2 linked regions of the Pelorhabdus rhamnosifermentans genome follow. Each later gene encodes a partner of the first gene's protein in a complex. Links are inferred from orthologs where the notes say so. Each region holds a gene or a part of one and is shown on either strand. Other genes may lie near its edges.

Region 1 (10,596 bases):
TGCACGTAATTTGATTCTCATTAAAGGTGCAATTCCAGGTCCTAAAGGCAGTTTCGTTGTCATTCGCAATACAGTGAAACCGTTAAAATAACTGCCAGTTGTAAGAAAGGAGGATGAACTACATGCCGAAAGTAGCAGTATATAATATCGCCGGCGAACAGACCGGTGAGTTAGAATTAAATGATAATGTATTTAACGTAGAAGTTCTTGACGCTGTTCTTCACCAAGCCGTGATGATGCAGCAAGCAAACCAACGTCAAGGCAATGCTTCAACGAAAACAAGAGGATTTGTACGTGGTGGCGGCAGAAAACCTTGGAAGCAAAAGGGAACTGGCCGGGCTCGTTCAGGAAGTACGCGCTCACCGATTTGGGTTGGCGGCGGTACGGTTTTTGGCCCCCATCCGAGAAGCTATGCTTTTTCGATGCCGAAAAAAGCACGTCGTCTTGCAATTAAAGGTGCTCTTACAGCCAAACTGCAAGATGGGGAACTTACTGTTCTCGAAGAAATTGAATTTGCTGAACCAAAGACTCAAAACGCAGTTGCTATGCTGAAAAACCTAAAATCAGAGAAAAAATCCCTGATTATTACGGCTGACCAGAATGACAATGTCGAAAAGTCTTCACGCAACATTCCAGGAGTTAAAACGATTACATCGATGGGCCTTAACGTAGTTGACCTCTTATATCATGATAAGGTGTTTGTCACGAAAAGTGCAGTCGCCAAGATTGAGGAGGTGCTCGCATAATGTCCAACGCACGTGATATTATCGTTCGCCCGTTAATTACGGAAAAAACGACGAGCTTGATGCAGGATAACAAATTTACTTTTGTTGTCAGACTGACAGCAAACAAAGTTGAAATCCGCCAGGCGGTTGAAGAAATATTTAAAGTAAGAGTTCTTAAAGTGAATACGGTTCGTGTACTTGGTAAAGTGAAACGCATGGGCAAAACCCAAGGAAAACGCGCTGATTATAAAAAAGCGATTATTACTTTGGCACCAGGCGAAACCATTCCATTCTTCGAAGGTGTTCTGTAAGTAACAATTTGATGTAAAGGAGGGACACTTATGTCAGTTAAAAGTTTTAGACCTTATACTCCAGCCAGAAGATTTATGACAGTTGCTGATTTTTCTGAGATTACAACAGATAAGCCAGAACGGTCATTACTTGAACGGCTTGCTCAACATGCTGGTCGTAACAATCAAGGACGTCTTACTGTTCGTCATCAAGGCGGTGGACACAAAAGATTGTACCGATTGATCGACTTCAAACGTACGAAAGACAATATTCCAGCCAAAGTGGCTACGATAGAATATGATCCAAACCGTTCTTCCCGTATTGCTCTTTTAAATTATGCAGACGGTGAAAAACGTTATATTATTGCACCAAACGGCTTAAAAATGGGTGATATTATTACAAGTGGCCCAGAGTCCGATATTAAAATAGGCAATTGCTTGCCACTAAAAAATATTCCTGTTGGTACTTCCGTGCATAATGTGGAACTTAAAATTGGTAAAGGTGCACAACTTGTTCGTAGTGCTGGCTCTGTAGCACAGCTTATGGCCAAAGAAGGCGACTATGCCATGCTTCGTTTACCTTCTGGTGAAATCCGCAAAGTTCATGTGAATTGCCGTGCAACCATTGGCCAAGTTGGCCATTTGGAACATGAGAACATTACAAGTGGTAAAGCTGGCCGTTCACGCTGGCTTGGCATTCGTCCGGCTAACCGCGGTGTAGCCATGAATCCTTGTGACCATCCACATGGTGGTGGTGAAGGACGTTCGCCTGTTGGTCGTAAACATCCAGTTACTCCTTGGGGTAAAGATGCTTATGGTGCTAGAACACGTGTTAAAAAGGCGTCTGATCGCTTGATTGTGAAGAGACGTACGAAATAGACAGTAGAGAAGGGAGGCCAAAGCGGTGTCCAGATCGATAAAAAAAGGACCTTTCGTTCAAGAAAGCTTGATGAAAAAGATCAGCGTCATGAATGAAAACAACGAAAAGAAAGTTGTTAAAACGTGGTCACGCAGTTCAACTATTCTCCCGGCTTTCGTGGGGCATACCATTGCCGTTCATGATGGACGTAAACATGTGCCAGTCTACGTAACGGAAGATATGGTAGGTCATAAACTTGGTGAATTCGCACCAACCCGTACGTTTAAGGGCCATGCCGGCAGCGAAAAAACATCAGGCTTGAAGTAAAGAGCGAGAGGGGGTTAAACTATGGAAGCCAAAGCACTGGCAAAGCACATCCGAATTGCTCCTCGCAAAATTCGCATCGTAATGAATTTAATTCGCGGTAAGAATGTAGGCGAAGCCTTCGCAATTTTAAAGCATGTGCCGAAAGTTGGATCGGAAGTTTTAGAAAAAGTACTCAAATCAGCAGTTGCAAATGCAGAACATAATTGTGATATGAATGCTGATAATCTTTATATTTCAGAGGCCTATGTTGATCAAGGCCCGACTTTGAAGCGGATCCATCCGCGTTCTCGTGGACAGGCGTTTAAAATTTTGAAACACACTAGTCACGTGAGCATCGTAGTCAAAGAAAGATAACAGGCGAGGGAGGGAATAAAAGTGGGTCAAAAAGTTAATCCGCATGGTCTTCGCCTTGGTGTCATCAAAACGTGGGATGCGAAATGGTATGCCAACAAAGACTATGCTACTAATCTCCATGAAGATTTAAAAATTCGTAAATTTATTAAACAGAAACTTTATGCATCCGGTGTTTCCCAAATCGAAACTGAGCGGGCAGCCAATCGGACGAAAGTAACGATTCATACAGCCAAACCAGGTATGGTTATTGGTCGTGGCGGCAGCGGCATTGAAGAGCTCCGCAAAAACTTAAAAGCTTTAACAGGCAAATCGATTGATGTCAACATTGCTGAAATTAAGCATGCTGAACTGAGTGCTACTTTAGTTGCTGAAAACATCGCTTCCCAGTTGGAAAGACGTATTGCTTTCAGACGGGCTATGAAACAATCCATCGGCCGGACAATGAGAATGGGTGCCAAAGGCATTAAAATCATGTGTGGTGGTCGCTTGGGCGGAGCAGAAATTGCTCGCAGCGAAAGTACCCGTGAAGGGAGTATTCCACTTCATACACTTCGTGCTGATATCGACTATGGAACTGCCGAAGCTCATACTACCTATGGTCGTATTGGCGTTAAGGTCTGGATCTATAAAGGCGAGATTTTGCCTGAAGCGAAAAAAGTAGCCCCTGTTGCTCAAGAAGGGAGCGAAAATTAATGCTAATCCCGAAAAGAGTAAAACATCGTAAGCAGTTTCGCGGACGGATGAAAGGCCGCGCTATGCGTGGTAACACAGTAAGCCATGGCGAGTTCGGTCTTGTTGCACTTGAACCGTCTTGGATTACAAATCGTCAAATTGAAGCTGCCCGTATTGCAATGACTCGTTATATCAATCGTGGCGGTAAAGTTTGGATTAAAATATTTCCGGATAAACCAGTTACGGCCAAACCAGCTGAAACTCGTATGGGTAGCGGCAAAGGATCGCCGGAATATTGGGTAGCTGTTGTAAAACCAGGTCGCGTCATGTTTGAAATGGCTGGCGTGTCTGAAGAAATTGCACGTGAAGCAATGCGGCTTGCAGCACATAAATTGCCGATCAAGACAAAATTTGTTAAACGTGAAGATACAGTGGCCCCGGAACAAGAAGTGGGTGGTGACGAATAATGAAGGTTAAAGACATCCGCGAATTCAGCGCAACTGAATTGGAACAGAAATTAGCTGGGCTAAAAGACGAGCTTTTTAACCTTAGATTTCAACATGCAACTGGACAACTAGAAAACCCAGTTCGTATTCGTGAGATCAAAAAGACGATCGCCCGCATAAAAACAATCCAACGTGAACGCGAATTAAACGCATCGCAAGCGTAATCCTAGCTTAGTTAGGCCCCGAAAACGTTGGCCATCAGATAAAGATATTTAAGGAAAGGGGATTATAACACGTGTTGGATGAAAATAATGTGTTAGATAAACGCAGTGACCGTAAAGTAAGAATTGGTAAAGTCGTGAGCGATAAGATGGAAAAAACTGTTGTTGTAACAGTTGAGCGTCTTGTACAGCATCCGCTTTACAAAAAATCCGTAAAACAAACAACTCGGTTTAAAGCCCATGATGAAAATAATGAGAGCCATATTGGCGATACAGTAAAAATCATGGAAACCCGCCCATTATCTAAAGATAAACGTTGGAGAGTCGTTGAGATTCTGGAAAAAGCGAAATAATCTTAAATAATCGGTAAATCGTGGATAAGGAGGGATAACGATGATCCAACAACAGAGTATGTTAAATGTAGCTGACAACACGGGCGCGAAACAAATTATGTGTATCCGCGTTTTAGGCGGTTCTTATCGTAAATATGCCAACATTGGTGATGTTATCGTCGCTGCTGTAAAAGACTCGTCGCCAGGCGGAACGGCAAAGAAAGGCGAGGTCGTGAAGGCTGTTGTCGTTCGTACCAGAAAAGGTCTGCGTCGTCCAGATGGTTCTTATATCCGTTTTGATGAAAATGCCGCTGTGCTCATTAAAGATGATAAGAGCCCAAGAGGCACGCGTATCTTCGGACCAGTAGCCAGAGAGCTTCGTGATAAAGATTTCATGAAAATCATCTCCCTGGCACCAGAAGTAATCTAGTACTAGTATAGGAGGTGTCCTGCTTTGTCCGAGACCGTTAAAATGCATGTAAAAAAGGGCGATACAGTAAAAGTATTGTCTGGTAAAGATAAAGGTAAAGAAGGAAAAGTCATTCAAGCACTGCCGAAAAAAGGCAAAATTGTTGTGGAAGGCGTCAATAAAGTAAAACGCCACACCAAACCAAGTGCGAAAATGCCTCAAGGCGGTATCGTAGTAAAAGAAGCCGCTTTTCATTCCGCAAAAGTAATGCTCGTTTGTCCATCATGTAAAGAACCTACTCGTATTAAAAAGACGGCTCTTGCAAATGGCGTACTTGCCCGGACTTGCAAGAAGTGCAATGAAATTATTGATCAAGATAAATAACGCGGAAAGGAGGTACGACACATGACCCGCCTGAAAGATAAGTATGTAAATGAAGTTACGCAAGAATTAGTAAAGAAATTTGGTTATAAAAACGTAATGGAAATTCCGGTTGTTGACAAAGTTGTTATTAACATGGGTGTTGGTGAAGCTGTAGCTAATCCGAAAGTATTAGATAATGCTGTGGGTGATCTTGCACAAATTACTGGTCAGAAACCCGTCATTACTAAGGCGAAAAAGTCTATTGCTGCATTTAAGATTCGTCAAGGTATGCCGATTGGAACGAAAGTTACGCTTCGTGGAAGTAGAATGTATGAGTTTTTAGATAAACTGATTAATGTTTCACTTCCTCGTGTACGTGACTTCCGCGGAATCAGTCCTCGTGCTTTTGATGGCCGTGGCAACTATACGCTGGGCGTCAAGGAACAACTGATTTTCCCGGAAATCGAGTATGATAAAATCGATAAAATTCGCGGAATGGATATCATCATTGTGACAACTGCCAAAACCGACGAGGAAGCTCGCGAGCTCTTGAAACTGATGGGTATGCCATTTAGCGCATAACAAAAGAAGGAGGGTCACTCGTGGCCAAAAAGGCATTGATTGAAAAATGGAAGCGTGAGCCGAAATTCAGTGTTCGGAAATACAATAGATGCAAAATTTGTGGCCGGCCCCACGGCTATATCCGCAAATTTGAAATGTGCCGTATCTGCTTCAGAGAATTAAGCTATAAAGGTGCCATTCCTGGAGTCACCAAGGCTAGCTGGTAAATAGTTACGAAAGGAGGTAATGTGAAATGGTTATGACCGACCCTATTGCCGATTTATTAACCCGTATCCGCAATGCTAACTCGGTTTATCATGAAAAGGTTGAAATTCCGGCTTCAAATATTAAACAGTCTATCGCGCAAATTTTGAAATCCGAAGGCTTTATTAAAGAAGTTGAAATGATTACTGATAGTAAACAAGGAATTTTGCGTGTCAGCTTAAAATATGGTCCTAACCGGGAAAAGGTAATTAACGGTATTAAACGTATTTCCAAACCCGGTATGCGTGTATATGCAAAAAATGACCATCTGCCTCGTGTATTAGGTGGTTTGGGTATTGCCGTTATTTCAACATCCAAAGGGATTATGACGGATAAACAAGCCCGGAAAGAAAAACTTGGCGGCGAAGTTATCGCTTATGTCTGGTAATCATTTTTTTGACTAGGAGGTGCAAATATGTCTAGAATTGGTCGCATGCCTATTGCCATTCCCAGCGGTGTAACCGTGAAGATGGAAGACAATGTGGTGACGGTTAAAGGGCCGAAAGGCGAACTTACCCGTACTCTCCATCCTGATATGATTATCAAAATGGAAGATAACACCATCGTTGTAGAGCGTCCCAGTGAAAATAAGCAACACAGATCCTTACATGGTTTGACACGGACTTTGATTTCAAATATGGTCATAGGTGTTACTGAAGGATATAAAAAGACTTTAGAAATTGCCGGTGTGGGTTATAGAGCAGCAAAAGCAGGAAAAAATTTAAATCTTACATTAGGTTTTTCTCATCCTGTTGTCGTTGAGCCCCCCGCAGGTATTACGCTTGATGTTCCTGCTCCGAATAAGATTATTGTTTCAGGTATTAATAAGGAAACGGTTGGCGCTATTGCTGCTAATATTCGTTCTTTCCGTGAACCTGAACCTTATAAAGGTAAAGGCATTAAGTACGAAGGTGAACATATCCGCCGTAAGATTGGTAAAGCCGGCGGTAAAGGTAAGAAGTAATTGCGATACAGAAAGGAGTGACTACCTTGCTTCGTAAACACAAGAAAAATGATGCCCGTTTAAAGCGTCATTACAGAATGCGTAAAGATGTTGTTGGTACGGCTGAAAGACCGCGCCTAAATGTTTTCCGCAGTTTAAATAATATTTATGCTCAGATCATCAATGATGAAACAAGTATGACTCTCGTTTCGGCTAGTACACTTGATAAAGAATTGCGTGCGACTATCGAAAAGGGCGGAAATATTGAAGCAGCTAAATTGATCGGTAAAGAAGTAGCGAAACGTGCACTAGCAAAGGGTATTGAGAAAGTTGTGTTTGACCGTGGCGGTTATATTTATCATGGTCGGATTGCAGCTGTTGCTGAAGGTGCTCGTGAAGCAGGGCTTCAGTTCTAAGAAAAGGAGGGATACAAGTGGCCAGAATAGAATACGCCAGTCTTGACTTAAAAGAAAAAGTCGTTTTTATTAACCGTGTTGCCAAAGTAGTAAAAGGCGGTCGTCGTTTTTCATTTAGTGCATTAGTTGTTGTTGGAGACGAAAACGGTCATGTTGGTATGGGTCTTGGTAAAGCCGGCGAAGTGCCTGAAGCCATTCGTAAAGGAATTGAAGATGCCAAGAAGAATCTTATCGAAGTTCCAATTGTAAAAACCACCATTCCTCATGAAATTATTGGCGAATTTGGTGCAGGTAGAGTTTTAATGAAACCGGCTTCTGAAGGTACTGGAGTTATTGCAGGAGGTCCTGTCCGTGCCGTTCTTGAACTTGCCGGTATTCGTGACATCTTGACAAAATCGCTCGGTTCTTCAAATGCTAATAATATGGTTCGTGCAACTCTTAGCGGCTTGGAACAATTAAAGCGTGCTGAGAAAGTAGCTGAACTTCGTGGAAAAACCGTTCAGGAACTTTTGGGTTAAGGAGGAATAAAAAAGTGGCTAAGCTGAAAATTACTCTTTCCCGAAGCCTTATCGGCAGACCTGTGGACCAAAGAGCTACTGTTAAAGCTTTGGGACTGACAAAAATGCATCAGTCCGTTATTCAAGAAGATTCTCCGGCCATTAAAGGCATGATTCATAAAGTGGAGCATCTTGTAACGGTAGAAGAATCACAAGACTAGTTTTAAGGAGGTGTTACTGATGAAATTACATGAATTATCTCCTGCACCAGGATCAAAGAAAAGTCGTACCCGTGTTGGGCGTGGACTCGGCAGCGGTCTTGGTAAAACCAGCGGGAAAGGTCATAAAGGCCAAAACTCTCGGAGCGGCGGCGGTACTCGTCCTGGCTTTGAAGGTGGTCAGAAACCTTTGTATTTAAGACTCCCAAAACGGGGCTTTAAAAATATTCATGCTTTAAAATTTGCTGAAGTGAATGTATCAACCCTGGACCGTTTTGATGCGGACACAGTCATTGATCCAGTTGTTTTAGTAGAAACTGGCGTTCTAAAAAACGTCTATGACGGGGTGCGCATTCTCGGCAACGGCGAACTTTCTAAGGCTCTTACTGTAAAAGCCAATGGCTTTACCAAGACAGCAATTGCCAAGATCGAAGCCGCTGGCGGCAAAGTAGAGGTGATCTAGGTGCTTGGAGCTTTATCCAATATCCTAAAGATCACAGAGCTCAGACAGAAAATTGTATTTACTTTGGCTATGTTCTTAGTATTTCGGGCGGGCGCACATATTCCTGTTCCGGGTGTGAATGCCTCCGTTATTGAGCAACTTTTTACCTCAGGCAACTTGTTCGGTTTGTTGGATTTGTTTTCTGGTGGTGCTTTAAGTAAATTCTCTATTTTTGCGATGAGCATTACTCCTTATATTAATGCTTCCATCATTATGCAGTTACTGACTGTCGTTGTGCCGAAATTTGAACAATGGGGCAAGGAAGGCATGGAAGGGCGGAAAAAGATTACCCAAATCACCCGCTATGGTACAGTCGTTCTTGGGTTTATTCAGGCCATTGGGATGGCATTTGGTCTTAAACAGGCCATTATCAATCCAAGCATAGGTTCCATTTTCCTGATTGCCTTAACACTGACAGCAGGTACGACATTTTTGATGTGGCTTGGTGAGCAAATCACCGAAAAAGGCATTGGTAATGGTATTTCACTTATTATCTTTGCAGGTATTGTTTCCAGACTTCCTGATGGATTACATGTTATTTATCAGTATTTAACTGCAGGCAGTATTAGTTGGTTTAATGTATTGTTCTTTCTCATAATTGCAGTTGCAATGATTGTTTTTGTTATTGCCATTCAGCAGGGTCAGCGCAAGATCCCCGTGCAGTATGCGAAACGGGTTGTTGGCCGTAAGATGTATGGTGGTCACTCTACTCACATTCCGCTTAAAGTAAATCAGGCGGGTGTAATTCCAATAATATTTGCGTCATCCGTGCTCATGTTCCCAGTAACTATTGCCCAGTTTATTGACATTCCCTGGGTAAAAACTCTGGCAGGGTGGTTTGCGTGGGGTACGCCGCTACAAACATCTTTGTATGCGCTGCTTATTCTCTTTTTTACGTATTTCTATACTGCGGTTACTATGAATATATCGGATATGGCAGATAATATGAAAAAATACGGTGGATTTATTCCAGGACTTCGTCCGGGGAAACCAACCGCTGACTATTTAGACCGCGTGATGACCCGAATTACTCTTGCCGGTGCAGTTTTCCTCGCATTGATTGCTATTTTGCCAAACTTTGTTGCGGCAGCGACCAATATTCAAGGAGTATATTTTGGCGGCACAGCCCTACTCATCGTTGTCGGTGTTGCTCTTGACACGATGAAGCAAATTGAGTCGCTCGTACTCGCGCGGCACTATCAAGGCTTCATGAAGTAGGGGGGACGTTTAATATGTATATCTTGTTAATGGGACCGCCTGGAGCAGGCAAAGGCACACAAGCAGCCAAGCTTGTAGAGGAATTTAAAATTCCCCATATTTCTACTGGCGATATGTTTCGTCAGGCCGTAAAAGAAGGCACGCCCCTTGGCAAGCAGGCGAAAGAATTTATGGATGCTGGCAAGCTTGTACCGGACAGTGTAACAATTGGGATTGTCAAAGAACGTTTGGCGAAAGCTGATTGTAAGAAAGGCTTTATTCTTGATGGGTTTCCCCGTACACTTGAACAGGCGGAAGCTTTAGGTAAAACCTTACTAGCACTCGGCATTAACCTTACGCGAGTAGTGAATATCAATGTTCCTCATGGCGATCTTGTCTCACGCGTAACAGGCCGGAGAATCTGTAAATCATGCGGAAGAGCTTTTCATGTGGAATTTAACCCATCCACAAAAGGCGAAAATTGCGACGCTTGCGGCGGTCAGCTTTATCAGCGAGCCGATGATAGTGAAGCAACCGTTGTGAATCGTTTATCTGTTTATGATGCGCAGACTCAGCCCCTTATTGCTTATTATGAGCAACAAGGGCTATATACGGAAATTGACGGGCGTCAGCCTATTGATAAAGTATATGAAGGCGTTGTGAAAAGCTTAAAGGTCGAGCGTGCATGATGATTATTAAGTCAGAGCGGGAAATGAAATCCGCTGTGGTTAATATGACTCCCCTCGAACTGGATAGAATTGCCGAAAAATATATTTTGAGTTTTCCTGGAATGTCTTGCTTCTCTGTGAATAAAGAAGTAGTACAGACTATGCCAGGACTAAAAAAGTTAAAAAATGGAGATAATGGGAGTATTCATCTTAGTGGTCACTTCCATGCAATACAAGAATATACAGAAGGTCATGGCTATGGCAGGAATATGTACGAAGTGCCTCAAATACTGACAGTTAGTATTCCTGATTCCATGATTAATCTCGGCAGG
Region 2 (10,825 bases), on another replicon or contig:
GATTGTGGGTCTGATTTTATTTTCACCGCTGGCGAACAAGAGTTTTATGCAGAAAAAGGTTTTGAAAATGAACCAGCACGTTGCCGTGATTGTCGTATTGCACGGAAACGCAATCGTGATGGCGGAGATTATCAAGCTCCCCAACGTGAAATGCATGAAGTAGTTTGTGCTGAATGTGGCGTAGTCACACAAGTACCTTTTAAGCCGCGTAATGATCGTCCGGTATATTGCCGTGACTGTTTTAACAATCATAGAGGCTAAGCATTGATTCCTAACATGATAACGAATAGCACCCGACAAGAATGTCGGGTTTTTTTTGACCTTTTTTCTTGATTTTTTATGCACGTTTGATGTATAATTAAAAGAAAATGTACCGTAAATGAAATGATAAATGAGGAGGATAAGAAATGTTAAAGTGTAAGAAGTGGATTGCCTTCGGGTTAACCTTGATGGTGTCTGTTATGTTAGGCGGGTGCGGTGGTCAGTCAGCGAATTCCAAAGTTTTGAAAGTGGGGATGGATGCTGCTTTTGCACCTTTCGAATTTCAAGATGACAAAAGTAATGAGTATGCAGGCTTCGATGTGGATTTAATGAAGGCCATTGGCAAACAGCTTGGCATGGAAGTACAATTCCAAAATATTGGTTTTGATGGACTTATTCCTGCTTTGGATTCGAATAATATTGATGTCATTGCCTCAGGGATGACGATTAAAGAAGAGCGGAAAAGTAAGGTGACTTTTTCGCAGCCTTATTTTAAATCGGGTCTATCGATTTTGGTGAAGGGCGATAATCAGACAATTCATTCCTTTAAAGATTTAGAAGGTAAAAAGATTGCAGTGCAAATTGGCAGTTCGAGTGCCGATCTTGCTAAGAAGATTGCGAATGCCCAAGTTCGTGAATTTAATACACCGCCTGATGCTTTCATGGAATTAAAAAGCGGTGGTGTAGAAGCGGTCATCAATGATTTACCAGTCAATCAGGATTATATCAATCATGCGCCAAGCAATGAAGTAAAAATAGTGGGTGATTTGCTGCAAGCCGAAGATTATGGTTTGGCTGTGGCTAAGAAGAATACGGAACTGGCGAAAAAGATTGATGATGCCTTAAGTACGTTAAAGCAAAATGGCGAATATGATAAAATTTATCAAAAATGGTTCGGTGCGAAAAAATAATTTCTAAAGTGCCTCCGCAAGGAGGTGCTTTTTTTATATGCAAAAACTCCTTGCACTTTTATCCTAAATCTATGTATAATTATCAATGAAACAGCATGTAAGCCTGAGCTTGTAAGGAGATTTTGTTATGAATTTTGATTTTCAACTAATAGTAAATTCATTTCCCCTGCTTTTGGCTGGAGCAGGAATTACTGTTGAAATTACGACAATGAGTGTGACATTTGGCCTTTTAATTGGCATGTTTGTGGGGATTGGGCGTCTTGCAAAGACAAAGCTTGTTGCTTGGCCTGCCGCGATTTATGTGGATTTTATTCGTGGCACACCCCTGCTTGTGCAAATTTTTATTATTTATTTTGCTTTGCCCATGATTGTGGGGCAGCGCATTGATCCTTTTATTGCGGCGATTACAGCTTGCAGTATTAATAGTGGCGCTTATGTGGCGGAGATTTTTCGCGGCGGCATTCAGTCCATAGACAAGGGGCAGATGGAAGCGGGTCGTTCCCTTGGCATGACATGGGGGCAGACCATGCGATTTGTGATTTTGCCTCAGGCTTTTAAGCGGATTATTCCACCGCTTGGCAACGAATTTATTGCTATGCTCAAGGATTCATCCCTTGTTTCTGTCATTGGTTTTGAAGAACTGACGCGGCGGGGACAGCTGATTATTGCCCGGACCTACGGTTCGTTTGAAATTTGGCTGACTGTGGCTTTCATTTATTTGGTTATGACGCTAACGATTTCGCGGTTTGTTGCTTATTTGGAGCGGAGGTATAAAATCGATGATCCACATTGAGAATATTCATAAACAATTTGGCGATCTTCAGGTTCTGAAGGGGATTGATCTTCAGGTGGCTGAAAAAGAAGTGGTTGTCATTATTGGTCCGAGTGGTTCTGGAAAGAGTACGCTGCTCCGGTGTATGAACTATTTGGAAGAACCCACAGACGGACTGATTACGGTCGATGGCATTTCGCTGACAAGTGAGGCGAATATTAATAAGGTCAGGGAAGAAGTCGGTATGGTTTTTCAGCGCTTTAACTTGTTCCCCCATATGACGGTCCTTGATAATATTACACTGGCTCCTATGAAGGTTCGTAAATTAGCAAAGTCTGCTGCCCAAGGGGCGGCGCGGACTTTATTAACGAAGGTTGGCTTGTCTGATAAGGCGGAGGCTTATCCTGAACAGCTTTCAGGAGGACAGCAGCAGCGGGTAGCCATTGCTCGGGCACTAGCCATGCGGCCCAAGGTCATGCTGTTTGATGAACCGACTTCGGCTCTTGATCCGGAGATGATTAATGAAGTCCTGGATGTTATGAGGGATCTGGCTCGTGAGGGTATGACCATGGTCGTTGTGACTCACGAAATGGGTTTTGCCAAAGAAGTAGGGGACCGTGTTGTTTTTATGGATGGCGGAAAAATTGTGGAAGAGGGTCAGCCTGAACAGATTTTTGGTCATCCCCAGGAAGAAAGGACTCGCGCATTTTTGTCGAAAATTCTGTAGACCTTAGAAATGAAAACTGCACGGGATTCGTATGGCTAGTGCTCCACTGTTCTACTTGCTTCCCGCTTATAGCAAAACAATTCCTGTGCCTGGTTAGTGTTTGAAAAGACCGTGTTAGCGGTCTTTTCTTATTTTTTTATTAAAATGTTGTTAAGATTCATACAGGAATTATTAAAGGCGTGGTGAATTATACTAGTAGGAGACAGGAAAGAAGGGGATGTTATTCATGAAAATGAACGTACGCGGAAAAAACATCGAAATTACGCCAGCTTTACGAGATTATGTCGAAAAACGCGTAGGTAAAATCACAAAATATTTTGATGCTATTGGTGATATTTCTGCCGTCCTCAAAGTGGAAAAAGGTCATCATATTGTGGAGGTCACTGTACCGATTAATGGCATGCTATTACGGGGTGAAGAATCGACAAATGATATGTACACTTCCATTGATCTCGTTGTTGACAAAATTGAAAAACAAATAGAAAAATATAAAACGAAAATTTCTCGTAAGCTGAGATCCGGAACCTTTCGGGGTGATTTGGTACCGAATGTGAAAGAGACGGATCAAGAAGAATTTAAACTTGTACGGACGAAACGGTTTGCTGTGAAACCCATGGCAGCGGAAGAGGCCATTATGCAAATGAATCTTATTCATCATGATTTCTATGTTTTTATGAATTCCGAATCAGAAGAGGTCAATGTGATTTATCGTCGTAGGGACGGAAATTACGGTCTCATTGAACCGGAGTTTTAACTTAAAATTAAATATGTTATTAGGAAAAGCTGGGGAAAATTCCCGGCTTTTTACCTTTAGACAGGTATTTTTTGACTTTTCATAGACCTCCTGTTAAAATCATATTGCTAAGAATGTTAGAAAGGGCACAACTGTTAGCTGGGTGTTATTATAAGGGAGAGGTGACTTGATGCAAGGGAAGATGAGACCTATTTTACAACCTCATTACATGGAAAAATTTCACTGTATTAGTGAACAATGTGAAGATTGTTGTTGCATGGGGTGGCAAGTTCCAATTGATCATAAGACTTATCAAAAATATCGCAATTGTTCGGATAAAATTTTACAGCCCCAAATGCATCAGCAAATTACTCGTGTTCGCACTAATGCCAGTGAATTTAATTATGCTAAAGTAAGACTTAACGAAGAGAGTAGCTGTCCATTTTTGGATGAGGAACGATTGTGTTCCATTCAACGGAGACTGGGTGAAAAATATCTTTCCATTACATGTACCACCTATCCTCGAGTGACAAATCTTGTGGGTGGAAAAATGGAAAAGTCATTAACTGTATCTTGTCCAGAGGCGGCACGGTTAGTTTTATTAAATTCCGCATTGATGGAATTTGATCAAGCTGAAGAGGACAGCGCGATACGAAATCATGTGTTATATAAAGTAAATCCTGATGCTGTCTGTGTATCACCAAGCAAGTATTTCTGGGATATGCGGATATTTATTATTACATTATTGCAGGATCGTTCTTATTTTTTATGGCAAAGACTGATTATCTTGGGACTCTTTTGCCAGCATCTGACGGACTTGGTTAGTCAGGGAAAAAGTCATGATATTTTGCAAGCTATTACTCTTTATACTCATCGCGTACAGACAGGGGCTTATCGCGAGGAGTTGGAAAGGGCTCCCAAGAACATTATTGTTCAAATGGAATTATTTAATTTGTTGATTAAATGTCGGTTGGAAGGCGTGGTGAAAAGTCAGCGATTTGTAGAGTGTTTTAAGGACTTTTTTAATGGCATGGATTATGCGACCGGAGATAGTGAAGAACAGCTTGCTTTGCGTTATGAAAAAGCTTTTACACAATTTTATCAACCCTTTATGGGACAACATGAATATATTATGGAAAACTACCTTGTTAATTATGTCTTTAAGGAGTTGTTCCCTGTTCAGGGGCAAGGGCATATCTTTGATAATTATGTTTTGCTTGTTGTTCATTTTGCTATGATGAAAATACTGTTGACAGGTATGGCCGCTTTTTATAAGGAAAAATTTTCCGCCGATCATGTGATGAAAGCTTTTCAGTCGTACTCTAAAGAAGTTGAACATAATAAAAACTATTTGCTGGTAGTTATTCAATTTTTGGAAAGTAATCATTTTAATACGATGCCTTATATGAATGCTTTGATTAAGAATTGACCTGTAATTATGCAAATGAATCTGATTCATCATGATTTCTATGTTTTTATGAATTCCGAATCAGAAGAGGTCAATGTGATTTATCGTCGTAGAGACGGAAATTATGGTCTCATCGAACCCGAGTTTTGAACTTACAATTAAATATGTTATACTAGGGAAAGCCGGGAAAATCTCCCGGCTTTTACCTTTGAATCGGATGAACCACTTTTTGACTTTTCATAGACCGTCTGTTAAAATCATATAATAGGCAAAGGTATAGCCTGGCTGCTTGTTGAGCCGCTATTTTTTAGCTATAGAATTTTGGTATCCTGACTAGGGAGTTGATAGGTCTTGTTGAATTTTTTAAAGAAATTACTTGGTGATGATAATGAAAAAGAAATCAAGCGGATGCAGCGTTATGTAGATGAGATTAATGAACTTGAAGCGACGATGACAGGGATGAGTGATGTCAAACTTGTGGCGAAGACGAAGGAGTTTCAAGGGCGCTTGGCTGACGGTGAAACGCTTGAAGATATTTTGTCTGAAGCTTTTGCTGTTGTTCGGGAGGCTTCGCGGCGTGTTCTGGGTATGCGTCATTTTGATGTGCAGCTGTTAGGCGGTGTGACTCTTCATGAAGGCAATATTGCTGAGATGCGTACAGGTGAAGGTAAGACACTTGTGGCAACGCTTCCTGTGTATTTAAATGCCTTGACAGGCAAGGGCGTTCATGTCGTGACAGTGAATGACTACTTGGCTCGCCGTGACAGTGAATGGATGGGAAAACTTTATCGTTTTCTTGGTCTGTCTGTAGGTCTTATTGTGCATGGATTGGATTTTGCTGAACGCAAAATGGCTTATGCTGCCGATGTTACATATGGTACGAATAATGAGTTCGGTTTTGACTATCTTCGTGATAATATGGTTGTACAGCGTGATCAGATGGTGCAGCGACCGTTAAATTATGGCATTGTCGATGAAGTAGACAGTATTTTAATTGATGAGGCGCGGACACCGCTGATTATTTCCGGACCAGGGGAAAAATCAACGGAGCTTTATGCCAAGTTGTCTAAAGTTGCGCCGAAAATGGTGGCTGAGACAGATTATACGATTGATGAAAAAGCCCATACGGTGGCACCGAATGAAGCGGGTATTGCCAAGGCTGAAAAACTGCTAGGCGTTACTAATTTGTATGATGCGGAAAACATCGAATTGTCGCACCATTTTAATCAGGCTCTCAGGGCACAGTTTTTGATGAAACGCGATAAGGACTATGTTGTAAAAGACGGCGAAGTCGTGATTGTCGATGAGTTTACGGGTCGCCTTATGTTTGGTCGCCGTTATTCCGATGGACTTCATCAGGCCATAGAAGCTAAAGAAGGCGTGAAGATTGAACGGGAAAGCCAGACGCTGGCCTCCATTACTTTCCAGAATTATTTCCGTATGTACGAAAAACTGTCTGGTATGACAGGTACAGCGAAAACGGAAGAAGCAGAGTTTCGGAAAATTTATCAGCTTGATGTCATTATTATGCCAACGAACAAACCGATCATGCGGACGGACTTTCCTGATGTGATTTATAAAAATAAGAAGGCAAAATATAAAGCTGTTGTGGAAGATATTGTGGAGACGCACCGCAAAGGCCAGCCAATGCTTGTGGGGACGACATCTATTGTGCAGTCAGAGGCTTTAAGTGATTTGCTGAAAAAACGCGGCGTCCCTCATAATGTATTGAATGCCAAGTTCCATGAGATGGAGGCCCAGATTGTGGCGCAAGCCGGTCAGATGGGGGCTGTTACTATTGCGACGAATATGGCTGGTCGTGGGACAGATATTGTCCTTGGTGAGGGCGTAGCCGAAGTGGGCGGTCTTCATATTATCGGTACGGAACGACATGAAAGCCGTCGTATTGATAATCAGTTGCGTGGACGTGCCGGACGGCAGGGTGATCCTGGTTCATCGCGGTTCTATCTGTCCCTTGAAGATGATCTTATGCGTCTCTTTGGCTCCGATAATATTGCCGGGATTATGGAAAAGTTGGGTATGGAAGAAGACGAACCGATTGAGCACCCTTTAATTAGCCGGTCCATTGAACAGGCTCAGAAAAAGGTGGAAGGACGTAACTTTGATATTCGGAAACAAGTGCTGGAATATGACGATGTCATGAATCAGCAGCGCGAAGTCATTTACAGCCAACGCCGTCAGATCTTGATGGGCGAAAATATGCGTCCTCATATTTTCCCGATGATTGAGAAAATCATTGAACAGGGCATGGATCTCTATGCGAACGAGAAAGTTTATGAGGAAGAGTGGGATCTTGCCGGTCTAATTAATTACAGTGAGGAATATTTTGCTGTTGAGGGTCGGTTGAAAGCGGAAGAGCTGGCAAAACTCAGTCGCTTTGAACTTCAGGAAGATTTAGTGAAGGCCGCGACTGAGGCTTATGATGCCCGTGAAGCGCTGTTTGGCGAAGAAACGATGCGGGAACTTGAAAAGGTCATTATGCTCAAGGTTGTCGATGATAAATGGATGGAGCATTTGGATGCCATGGAAATGCTTCGTCAGGGGATTGGACTTCGGGCTTATGGTCAGAAGAATCCTTTGATTGAATATAAACTGGAAGCTTATGATATGTTCCAGCAAATGATTGAGCATATTCAAGATGAAATTGTAAAATATATTTACCGTGTCAATGTGATGACACAACAGCCTCAGGCTGCGGATCGGCTGCATGATGCAAGGACTTCCCATGGTGAAGAGGAAGAACATGTGAAATCGCCGATTGTGAATCATGATAAGGTGGGCCGCAATGATCTTTGTCCTTGCGGATCAGGCAAAAAATATAAGAATTGTTGTGGGAGATGAGTTTTGTTGTTAGAAGATTTACGGATTGAGATTGAAAGAGCAGGCAAGAAGTTACAGGAAATCAGGGTTTCCCTTTGACGTTGATAACAAGGAAATTGAAATACAACGGTTAGAACAAGAAATGATGGCACCCGGTTTTTGGGATGATCCGACAAGTGCGCAAAAGATGTCACAGCAAGTGACTCGCCTCAAAGATTCTGTTGTGGCCTATGACGATTTAACAAAGAAGTTGGCTGATACAAAGATTCTGTGGGAGCTTGGCATGGATGAAGCTGATGAAAGTGTCTATGATGATGTGGCAGGCACACTGTCGGCCATGCAGCAGGAAATTGATCATTTAGAACTGGCGCTCATGTTAAGCGGCGAATATGATGAGAATCATGCTATTTTAACGCTTCATGCCGGAGCAGGCGGTACAGAAGCGCAGGATTGGGCGCAGATGCTCTTAAGAATGTATGTGCGCTGGGCCGAAAAGAATGGTTATAAAGTGGAAACCATGGACTTTCTGGCTGGTGATGAAGCAGGTGTAAAAAGCGTCACTCTGTTAATTTCGGGGCCTCATGCCTACGGCTATTTGAAGGCGGAGAAGGGTGTTCATCGCTTGGTGAGAATTTCGCCTTTTGATGCGGCGGCGCGGCGTCACACGTCTTTTGTGGCGGCTGATGTTATGCCGGAAATTGATGATGCTGTGGAGATTGAGATTAATCCCGTTGATCTGCGTATTGATACCTACCGGGCCAGTGGTGCAGGGGGGCAGCATATTAATAAGACGGACTCTGCTGTGCGCATGACTCATTTGCCGACAGGGACTGTGGCGCAGTGTCAAAGCGAGCGCTCGCAGATTCAAAATCGTGAACAATGTATGAAATTGCTCAGAGCGAAGTTATTTGTTTTAGAGCAACAAAAACAGCAGGAACTGAAAAATGAAATTGGCGGCGAATATCGAGCCATTGAATGGGGAAGTCAGATTCGTTCGTATGTTTTCCATCCTTATAATCTTGTAAAAGATCACCGTACAGGTGCAGAAACAGGCAATGTGCAGTCTGTCATGGACGGCGAAATTAATTTGTTTATTGAAGCCTATTTGAAACAAGCGGGAGCCAAAAATGAGTAAGAGAGGGTGAGCAGATGAGACGAAAGGGAATCTTGTTGATTGGCATTCTGCTGGTTGTGTTCATCATTGCAGATGGATTTTTGCCAGGACTTGTGTCTCGTTATGCTGTGCAAAGTCTGAAGGAACTAACAAACAGTGATAATGTGACTGTCGAGGTCCATAAGACGCCGGCTGTGCTAATGCTTACAGGCCAGTTTGATCAAGTGACGGTGGATGCCGAACAGGCAAAAATTGATAAGATTACCCTCAGTAGTATGCAGGCAGTACTCAAGGATGTACAGCTTGATATGAACGCCCTTTTGACGCAAAAAAAGTTTGTTCTCAAGTCTGTGCGTGATCTCACTGTCACAGGGACGGTGCCACAGGCCGAGCTTGCCCGGTTTTTAGATGCCAATGTCAAGGGCAGTCACAATGCGGAAGTCCTGATTACGCCAGACAAGGTGACAGTGAGTACGAATTTGTCTCTTGGGGCGATAGCCAAGGTGGTTGTTACACTGGAAGGCAAGATTGTGTCAGACGGACAAAAACTTAAATTTGTGACAGACCGTTTTTTACTTAATCATGTTCTTGTTGGGAATATCGGCGGGACCATGCTGACGGAAATTCCCTTGCTTGATTTGAAGAAGCTGCCCTTTGGTACGACGATTCAGGATATTGTACTCGAAAATGGACAAATTGTTATTATAGCAGGAAATCATGCACAATAACGAGTAATCCATGAAGGGTCAAAGAATAAAGGTGGAGAAGATTGTGGCCTATCGATATAATAAAATATTTAAGGTGCTGGTCATTGTCGGACTTGTCGCAGCTTGTGGCATATGTGTACAAAGATTTCAGCTGGAACAAAATAATCGGACCGTGGAACTTGTCTTGGATTATGAAGACATTGTCGAGCTTTCTGAAGTGGAGGGCGTGTCCCTTGAATCACTCTTAGGTCAGTTTAAGGAAGCGGGGCTTACTTCACTTGCTGTCTATGATACGACGCTGGAAAAGTTAAACAAGAGTGGTAAGGTGACAGCTATACCTGGTGCAACGATTCTCCATCAGTATCGGGAAGGTACCTTAACAGATCCCTTCTGGCGGAATTTAGCTGTCAGCGGGAGAATCGCAGCGGCTGAGACCTATGTCATCGGTAACAATGATCAGGCTTTTGCTGAGGTTAAGAGTGATTTGGCGCGCCGCTTGAGTCCTGATCGGGTTGAACAGCTTGCGGATGGAGCTTTTCCGGTTTTAGCTGTGAAGGCTAATTACGAAAAAGTGGTTAAATGGAATTTGGGTTTGTCATCGGAGGAGATGCAAACTGTGGCAGCTCACGGGTATTATGTGGTGCCACGGCCAACGAATTATCTGAAGGTAAAGCCGGATGATGTTCAATCTGTATTTGACCGGATTCGTCCGATTGATCATGTATCATCTATTATGTTTTCTGGTGATGAAGTAACAGGCTATCCTGGCTTAATTTCGCAGGTAGCTCAGGAATTGAAAGCCAAAGATCTAACACTGGATATGATTGAGCATCCTTTGCAACTGCAATTTATGAAACAAGAAGGTTTACTTCCACTTGCCGTGTTGAATGACTACCGTTCAGCACGGGTCTATGTGATTCCTAAAGATGAGCAGCCCAAATTAAAATTGGATGAAGCGGTTCATCGCTGGTTGCTTACGGATGAAGAACGTAATATTCGCGTGAATTTATTGCGTAAATATGATATTCCCGCGCAAGGCATGACACTTCTTGAAACAAATTTAAAATATGTGCAAGGAATTCGTGATTTGCTTACGGAAAAGGGCTTTACTTTGGGTCGCGCTTCGGTGTTTCCTGTTTATTACCCGAGTCCTTGGCTGTTATCGCTGATTATTCTGGGGTGCTGGGCGGCTGTGTGTCTCTTAGTGTCAGCCATTCGGCCTGTTCCTGATAAATATCTCTATATGTTACTGATTGTGCCGACAGTCATTATGCTGGTTCCCATTTTAAAGGGCAGCGGCACTCTTGTTCGGCAGGCAGCGGCAACGCTCTCTGCTGTGACACTTCCTGTT

What was found.
Region 2: the proteins of secY (region 1) and secA are in contact, whole or in part, in a crystal structure (PDB 3DIN), measured with the Thermotoga maritima proteins. The link is inferred for Pelorhabdus rhamnosifermentans from one-to-one orthologs. Residues at the interface, in WP_004081795.1 of Thermotoga maritima: Glu108, Gly109, Glu110, Glu111, Ala236, Glu237, Arg238, Arg239, Ile240, Thr241, Ile242, Gln243, Tyr244, Ala245, Arg246, Arg247, Val248, Thr249, Gly250, Arg251, Arg252, Val253, Tyr254, Gly256, Ala257, Ser258, Thr259, Tyr260, Leu261, Pro262; in WP_004082002.1 of Thermotoga maritima: Glu261, Ala262, Arg263, Lys300, Ala301, Arg302, Thr303, Ile304, Ile305, Leu323, Tyr324, Asp325, Pro326, Val329, Ser330, Tyr333, Ile336, Lys340, Phe345, Val349, Glu363, Phe364, Tyr374, Ser375, Gly376, Gly377, Glu393, Ile395, Thr482, Ser483.

Annotation. Positions count from the first base shown.
Region 1 is NZ_JAHGVE010000010.1:49,332-59,927, forward strand. The notes cover bases 7,572-10,488. They hold secY (preprotein translocase subunit SecY), read left to right. Parts: upstream 7,572-8,360; coding sequence 8,361-9,617; downstream 9,618-10,488. Other genes in these bases: rpsE (30S ribosomal protein S5), read left to right, coding at 7,572-7,700; rpmD (50S ribosomal protein L30), read left to right, coding at 7,715-7,900; rplO (50S ribosomal protein L15), read left to right, coding at 7,920-8,360; Ga0466249_RS13395 (adenylate kinase), read left to right, coding at 9,632-10,285; Ga0466249_RS13400 (M24 family metallopeptidase), read left to right, coding at 10,282-10,488. Also shown: rplC (50S ribosomal protein L3), read left to right, coding at 1-91; rplD (50S ribosomal protein L4), read left to right, coding at 123-746; rplW (50S ribosomal protein L23), read left to right, coding at 746-1,036; rplB (50S ribosomal protein L2), read left to right, coding at 1,067-1,894; rpsS (30S ribosomal protein S19), read left to right, coding at 1,920-2,201; rplV (50S ribosomal protein L22), read left to right, coding at 2,223-2,555; rpsC (30S ribosomal protein S3), read left to right, coding at 2,577-3,248; rplP (50S ribosomal protein L16), read left to right, coding at 3,248-3,694; rpmC (50S ribosomal protein L29), read left to right, coding at 3,694-3,897; rpsQ (30S ribosomal protein S17), read left to right, coding at 3,972-4,247; rplN (50S ribosomal protein L14), read left to right, coding at 4,288-4,656; rplX (50S ribosomal protein L24), read left to right, coding at 4,681-5,019; rplE (50S ribosomal protein L5), read left to right, coding at 5,041-5,580; Ga0466249_RS13355 (type Z 30S ribosomal protein S14), read left to right, coding at 5,601-5,786; rpsH (30S ribosomal protein S8), read left to right, coding at 5,813-6,211; rplF (50S ribosomal protein L6), read left to right, coding at 6,239-6,787; and 3 more genes. UniProt on the Escherichia coli protein: The central subunit of the protein translocation channel SecYEG. Consists of two halves formed by TMs 1-5 and 6-10.
Region 2 is NZ_JAHGVE010000001.1:275,259-286,083, forward strand. The notes cover bases 4,773-7,918. They hold secA (preprotein translocase subunit SecA), read left to right. Parts: upstream 4,773-5,163; coding sequence 5,164-7,674; downstream 7,675-7,918. Other genes in these bases: fliB (flagellin lysine-N-methylase), read left to right, coding at 4,773-4,833. Also shown: Ga0466249_RS01375 (zinc-ribbon domain containing protein), read left to right, coding at 1-261; Ga0466249_RS01380 (basic amino acid ABC transporter substrate-binding protein), read left to right, coding at 408-1,172; Ga0466249_RS01385 (amino acid ABC transporter permease), read left to right, coding at 1,300-1,965; Ga0466249_RS01390 (amino acid ABC transporter ATP-binding protein), read left to right, coding at 1,952-2,671; hpf (ribosome hibernation-promoting factor, HPF/YfiA family), read left to right, coding at 2,898-3,425; more of fliB, read left to right, coding at 3,595-4,772; Ga0466249_RS01420 (LmeA family phospholipid-binding protein), read left to right, coding at 8,803-9,495; Ga0466249_RS01425 (DUF5693 family protein), read left to right, coding at 9,539-10,825. UniProt on the Escherichia coli protein: Required for protein export, interacts with the SecYEG preprotein conducting channel.